DNA from 3 places in the Ralstonia psammae genome. Region 2 is predicted to be linked to each of the others. Evidence: predicted binding sites of a transcription regulator. Region 2 holds the regulator's gene; each other region holds the start of a gene.
The links. The regulator HrcA, encoded in region 2, represses chaperone genes, less so after heat shock. The targets are predictions, from matches to a motif close to TTAGCACTCNNNNNNNNNGAGTGCTAA.

Region 1 (2,268 bases), on a different contig from region 2:
CAGGGGACAGGTATGTTCCGCATGTGCTAGTGCTCCATGGTTCGGAAGGGGCGTGGTCCGGCTTCGCACACTTACAAGCAGCCAGCTTTGCGGCGAGGGGTATTGCAGCGTTGCCACTGGGATACAGCCTGGGCGGCAACCTCTGGAACGCGGGCGCCATCGAGAATGTGCCCATCGATAAAACTGCCGAAGCACTGGATGCCTTGCGACGCCTACCAAGGTCGACCGGTAAGGTCGGTGCCTATGGCGTATCTCGTGGAGCCGAACACGCCTTGCTACTCGCGGTACTCATGACGGTAGATGACTCGATGCATGAGCCCGACGCTGTAGCAGTACACGCTCCACCCGATGTGGTTTGTGGAGCGTTCGACGCTAAAGAATGGAGAGACCCAGGCGACCCCGGCTGGCGAGCATGGGACCCCTCGCGACGCGCCTGGACTTGGAAGGGCGCATCGGACACCTTGCTTCCATCTCAGCCTATTGAGATTCAACGATACGCAGGCCCGCTACTAATCAGCGCTGGTGAGAACGACACGACGTGGTCGTCCGCCATGGCGAAACGCCTTGCGAACCGATACGCCACCGACGGCCGCGTTGCCGAGCAATTGATATTTCCCGGAGAAGGTCACGTGTTGTCAGCCGAGGCGACAATGGTCCGGGATGCTCGCATATCGGCGTTCTTTGCTGAGCATTTGGTGCAGCAGCGAACGCCTCTTTGAGCACGCAAGGCGCTTGGTTAGACAGTAGGCCGCGCCTAAGACCGGTCCGGCCGTCGTAGCCACCGTCCGCTTCCGGCCAAGAGTGGACGCTGGCATCCCTCTGGGGATACAGACGACAGACGAGAGGTCAACATCGGTCCGCCATTCGGAAAGTGAAACTATTTTTGTGACGTATTAAGCTCTTTCATGCACTCTGAAGAGCGGCTCGACTTCGCGTGAACTTCGATCGCTGCGAACCCTCGGCCCCTTTCGCGCCAAATCTCCACCATCTCCAGTTTCGCTAACTTATTGATGGGGAAGCAATTTTTTACCGTGAGGTCAGGCAGGCGCAGCGCAGAGTTCAGAGTTGAGTGAACAAAGTTCAGCGTTGAGTGAATCTCGACACTCGACCACCCCCGTTCTTGAAATCGTAATACCCCGTCCCTATAATTAGCACTCGCCGGACAGGAGTGCTAACAGCGATTCCAGTCCCCGATGCTTTCCCGATGCGCCGTGTCTTGCGGCGCGTTTTTGTGAATAAACACTCACTTTGCATTGAGGAGTTTGTATGAACCTGCGTCCCTTGCATGATCGCGTGATCGTGAAGCGCCTGGACAACGAAACGAAGACCGCTTCGGGCATCGTCATCCCTGACGCCGCCGCTGAAAAGCCGGATCAAGGCGAAGTGCTGGCCGTCGGCCCGGGCAAGAAAGACGACAAGGGCAACGCGATTGCGCTGGACGTGAAGGTCGGCGACCGCGTGCTGTTCGGCAAGTACGCCGGCCAAGGCGTCAAGGTGGATGGTCAGGAAGTTCTGGTCATGCGCGAAGAAGACATCATGGCCGTGGTGGCGAAGTAAGCGAGCGCTTCGTCGCATCGGCTTACCAGTAAACCAATCCTCATTGTCTGCCCCGCGGATTTCCCCGGCGCAGGCAACATCCAAAGATCTCGGAGATTCTCAAGATGGCAGCTAAAGACGTAGTGTTCGGCGACGCCGCACGTGCCAAGATGGTCGAAGGCGTGAACATTCTCGCCAACGCAGTGAAGGTGACCCTGGGCCCGAAGGGCCGTAACGTGGTGCTGGAGCGCAGCTTCGGTGGCCCGACCGTGACCAAGGACGGTGTGTCGGTCGCCAAGGAAATCGAGCTGAAGGACAAGCTGCAGAACATGGGCGCGCAAATGGTCAAGGAAGTCGCTTCCAAGACCAGCGACAACGCCGGTGACGGCACCACCACCGCAACGGTGCTGGCCCAGTCGATCGTGCGCGAAGGCATGAAGTACGTTGCCGCCGGCATGAACCCGATGGACCTGAAGCGCGGCATCGACAAGGCTGTTGGCGCTGCCGTCGAAGAGCTGAAGAAGATCAGCAAGCCGACGACCACCAGCAAGGAAATCGCTCAAGTTGGCGCCATCTCGGCCAACAGCGACGAATCCATCGGCCAGCGCATCGCTGAAGCCATGGACAAGGTCGGCAAGGAAGGCGTGATCACCGTGGAAGACGGCAAGTCGCTGGCCGACGAGCTGGACGTCGTGGAAGGCATGCAGTTCGACCGCGGCTACCTGTCGCCGT
Region 2 (2,268 bases):
CAGAGATGCTGCACATGGACGTGCGCGAGCCCTGCCTGATGCTGCGCCGAAAGACGCTATCGCAGGGCCAGGTCGCCTCGGTGGCGACCATGTGGCACCCGGGCGGGCGGTATCAGTTCACGGGCAGTTTCTAAGCGCGTCGTTGCGCTACATCATGACCTCGCTCCTGCGTGCGGACGAAAATGCTCCAAGGGATGCACGCGGCCGCTTGCGCTGATACGCCCGACCTGCACTCCCACACTCGACGCCCAGCCCAGGAGAGCACTGTCATGAGCGGCATGCCCGAATTCAAAATCGTGGTCAAAGATGTGTCTGCGCAAATGCGCAGCCTGCGCGCTTCGCAACCGGAATTGATGACCGCATTCAGCCAACTTGCGACAGCCGGCACAAAAGACAGTGCGCTGAGCAAGAAGACACGAGAACTGGTGGCGCTGGGGATCGCCATCGCCAGCCGCTGCGACGACTGCATCGGCTTCCATGTCCAGGCGCTGGTCAAACTCGGCACAACCCGTGCCGAACTGGAAGACGTGTTGGGAACAGCCGTCTATATGGGAGGCGGACCTTCGATGATGTACGCCACGCATGCGCTCGCGGCATTTGAGGAATTTTCAGCCTGAGATATTGGCGGGCCGCTCTGCCCGCTGCAGCCGCGTTGCCTCAATACTGGCTGAGCGTGCTGGACAGCAGCTTGGCCGTGATATCCACAATCGGAATCACGCGCTCATACGCCATGCGCATCGGCCCGATCACGCCCAGCGTGCCGACGATCTTGCCGTCCACCTCGTACGGCGCGGTGATGACCGCCATGTCTTCGTGTGGCACGAGGCTGCTTTCGCCGCCGATGAAAATCTGCACGCCCTCGGCACGGCTCGATACGTCAAGCAGTTGCAGCAGGCCGGTCTTCTGCTCGAACACGGCAAAGAGCCGGCGCAGCTTATCCATGGACGACGAGAGATCCTCCACATCCAGCAACTTGCGCTCGCCCGAGATGACGACCGGTTCTTCTTCCGACGCAGCACTGCTGCCCGCCTCCACGGCCGCCTGCATCAGCGCGGTCATGTCGGCCTGCAGCGCAGACAACTCGCCGCGCAGGCTTTCACGCACGGCGTCGAACGTCTGACCGCCGTAGTGCGCGTTGATGTAGTTGGCCGCTTCCACCAGTTGCGACGGGCTGTAAGGCGTATCGGTATGGATGATGCGGTTCTGCACGTCGCCCTCGGGCGTGACGACGATCAGCAGGATGCGGGACTCCGACAGCCGCAAGAATTCGATCTGCCGGAACGCATGCGTGCGACGCGGCGTCATCACGATGCCGGCAAACTGCGAGAGGTTGGACAAGGTTTGTGCCGCCGCGGCAATCACCCGCTGCGACGATTCCGAACCATGCGACGCCAGTTGCGAGCGCACCTGCTCGGCAATCGCGCCCACCATCTGCTGCGCCATGCGGTCCTGCGTGCTCAGCACATCCAGCGGGCTGGCCGTCAGCATCGTATCGACAAAGAGACGGTAGCCGCGCGGCGTCGGCACGCGCCCGGCTGAGGTGTGCGGGCTGGCGATGAAGCCCATCTCCTCCAGGTCGGACATCACATTGCGGATGGTGGCCGGCGACAGATCGAGCCCCGAATACTTCGACAAGGTGCGTGAGCCCACGGGCTGCCCCTCGGCGATATACCGTTCGATCAAGGTCTTGAGGAGGATGGTGGCGCGCTTGTCCATGATTCTTCAATTTTACGCAAAATCGGCGCCAATCTACGGGTGATGTCGGCGTTTCTCCACTAAACATGCGCTGACGTGGCGACGGTCATATCGATATGGTGTAATGCGCGCATGTCGACTCCCCCGTCCGCCGTGGCCCCGCAAGCTCCCGCCGCCTCGCCTGTCTCGCCTTTCAAGACCGTTGCGCTGGTCGGCCGGTATTCGGCCGCCAACATCGCCGGCCCGCTCATGGAACTGGCGTCGTGCATTGCCGCGCGCGGGCATGACATTGTGTTCGAGCGCGAAACGGCGCTCAACATCGGCGTACAGGATTACCCTGCCTTGCCGCCCGAAGAGATGGCGCGCCACGCCGATGTGGCCGTCGTGCTCGGCGGCGACGGCACGCTGCTCGGCATCGGGCGCCACCTGGCAGGCGCCGGCGTCCCTGTGATCGGCGTCAACCACGGGCGGCTCGGCTTCATGACCGACATCCCGTTCGACGACGTGCACACCGTGCTGCCCGACATGTTGTCGGGCCGCTACGAAGCCGAAATCCGCACGCTGCTGCAGGCC
Region 3 (2,268 bases), on a different contig from region 2:
GACAACTACACCATGGATCACACCGCTGGCAGCTACATGTTTGATCCGAAGGGCAATCTGCGCCTGTTCATCAAGCACGGCCAGGGCCCCGAGCCCATCGCACGCGACATCAAGCAACTGCTGGCCGACTGATCTCTGCCACCAGCGCCCAAATAAAAAGCCCGCCAAACTGGCGGGCTTTTTATTGCGAGGCGGGCTGCTTATGCGAAGGCCTGCAGTGCTCCCTTCATCTTCTTCATCGCGGCCGATTCGATCTGGCGGATGCGCTCGGCCGACACGCCAAACTCGTCAGCCAACTCGTGCAGCGTCGAGCCGCCCGTTCCGTCATCGTTCACATTCAGCCAGCGGGCTTCGATGATGCGGCGGCTGCGGTCGTCCAGCTTGGCCAGCGCGGCTTCGATGCCTTCGCTTTGCAAGCGATCGTTGCTACGCGCTTCGATCACGCGGGTCGGCTCATTGTGCGTGTCTGCCAGGTAGGCGATCGGGGCGAACGACTCTTCGCCGTCGTCCATCTGGCCTTCCAGCGCGATGTCGCCGCCCGACAGGCGCGTTTCCATCTCGCGCACTTCGGTGCCCTTGACGTTGAGTTCGGCCGCCACAGCGTCGATCTCGTCCGACGTGAAGGTCGCCTGCGCATCCTGCTTGTGGCTGCGCAGGTTGAAGAACAGCTTGCGCTGGGCCTTGGTGGTAGCCACCTTGACCATGCGCCAGTTCTTCAGGATGTACTCGTGCATCTCGGCCTTGATCCAGTGCATTGCGTACGAGACGAGACGCACGCCCTGATCCGGGTCGAAGCGCTTGACGGCCTTCATCAGGCCGATGTTGCCTTCCTGGATCAGGTCGGCATGCGGCAGGCCGTAGCCGAGGTAGCCGCGGGCAATCGACACCACCAGGCGCAGGTGGGAGAGCACCAGACGGCGGGCGGCATCGAGGTTGTCGTTGTCGCGGTATTCGCGGGCCAGACGTTGTTCTTCTTCGGCCGACAGCATCGGCACACGATTGACGCTCTGGATATAGGCGTCAATGTTGCCCAGGTTGCCGGGGAACGCCAGTGCCCATCCATTACCGGCATTGCCGGACGGCTGGGTGGCGATTGCGGAAACGGTATTCACGGGGATGACTGCGTTCACTCAGGACTCCTGTCGAAATCCAGTGGAGGTTTGGAAAGGCATCTTAGCACTCCAACCGGAAGAGTGCTAATAGGACATTTTTGTCCGGTTGATAGTTCCCGCAAATCAAGGGGCTTGCTTTAATAGTGTGATGTTTGCGCCGCAGCAAAAAACCCTGCGCACCCGTCATAGACCACGGCTGGCGAGATCAGTTCTCGACTATGCCGCCGTGTTACGACCGCGTGACTTGGCCCAATAAAGTGCGCGATCGGCCTCGCGCAGGGCGGCGTCGGGGTCGCGCACTTCGGGGCCGGGGCAAGCTACGCCAATGCTGGTTGTGACCTGCAGGATCGTGTCGCCCGGCAGGGTGATCGGCGGGCGGATCGCGCCGACGATCTTCTGCGCGGTGTGCAGCGCATCATCCGGGGCGTCGATGGGGTCGAGCAGGATGATGAATTCGTCACCTGCGAGGCGGGCGACGGTGTCGGTGCGGCGCACGGCGCGTTGCAGGCGGTGCGCGACCTCCACCAGCACGGCATCGCCGGCGGCGTGGCCGTAGGTGTCGTTGATGTGCTTGAAGTGGTCGACGTCCAGATACAGCACGCCCAGCGGCGCGGCCAGGCGCTGACGACGCTCCAGTGCGGCGCGCAGGCGCTCGTAGAGTTCGTAGCGGTTGGGCAGGCCGGTGAGGGCATCAAAGTGCGCCATGCGCGAAAGCTCCATCTCGCTGCGCTTGGCCTCGGTCACGTCCTGCACGAAGGCATAGAAGCCGCTGCGGCCGTCGTGCGTTTCTCCGGCATCGGGGACCAGCTGGCCGCGGAAATGCCGCGTGCGGCCGCGCGGGCTGCTGGCGTGCGGCTTTTCGTACCACGGCGCGGTGATCTCGAATTCGACCGATTCTCCCCGCAGGGCGCGCGCCAGATACGGGGCGAGCAGGGCGTACGTGCCCGGCGTGAACACCCGTTCCGGCTTCTGCCCGCAGACTTCCTCGGGCGTGCGCTGCAGCCAACGCGCATGCGTGACGTTGCAGAAGGTGAAGACGCCGTCGGGGTTGATGTGCGACACCAGCAGCGGCGCGTTGTCGAGCACGAGCTTGAGCGCGCGTTCGCTGCGTGCCAGGGCCAGCTCGGCGCTCGTGCGCGCCGTCAGATCCTGCAGC

Region 1: groES (co-chaperone GroES) is a predicted target of HrcA. The motif match lies at 1,149-1,175, and genes of this name have one in related genera.
Region 3: rpoH (RNA polymerase sigma factor RpoH) is a predicted target of HrcA. The motif match lies at 1,174-1,200, and genes of this name have one in related genera.

The regions. Positions count from the first base shown of each region.
Region 1 covers NZ_CATZBU010000001.1:150,060-152,327, reverse strand. Annotated here, with positions in the region: gene R2N16_RS00740 (alpha/beta hydrolase family protein) at 1-719, shown strand, start outside; gene groES (co-chaperone GroES) at 1,267-1,557, shown strand; gene groL (chaperonin GroEL) at 1,662-2,268, shown strand, end outside.
Region 2 covers NZ_CATZBU010000009.1:89,282-91,549, forward strand. Annotated here, with positions in the region: gene hutC (histidine utilization transcriptional repressor HutC) at 1-134, shown strand, start outside; gene R2N16_RS17710 (carboxymuconolactone decarboxylase family protein) at 270-617, shown strand; gene hrcA (heat-inducible transcriptional repressor HrcA) at 658-1,716, opposite strand; gene R2N16_RS17720 (NAD kinase) at 1,828-2,268, shown strand, end outside.
Region 3 covers NZ_CATZBU010000001.1:461,164-463,431, reverse strand. Annotated here, with positions in the region: gene R2N16_RS02215 (SCO family protein) at 1-132, shown strand, start outside; gene rpoH (RNA polymerase sigma factor RpoH) at 201-1,094, opposite strand; gene R2N16_RS02205 (diguanylate cyclase domain-containing protein) at 1,329-2,268, opposite strand, start outside.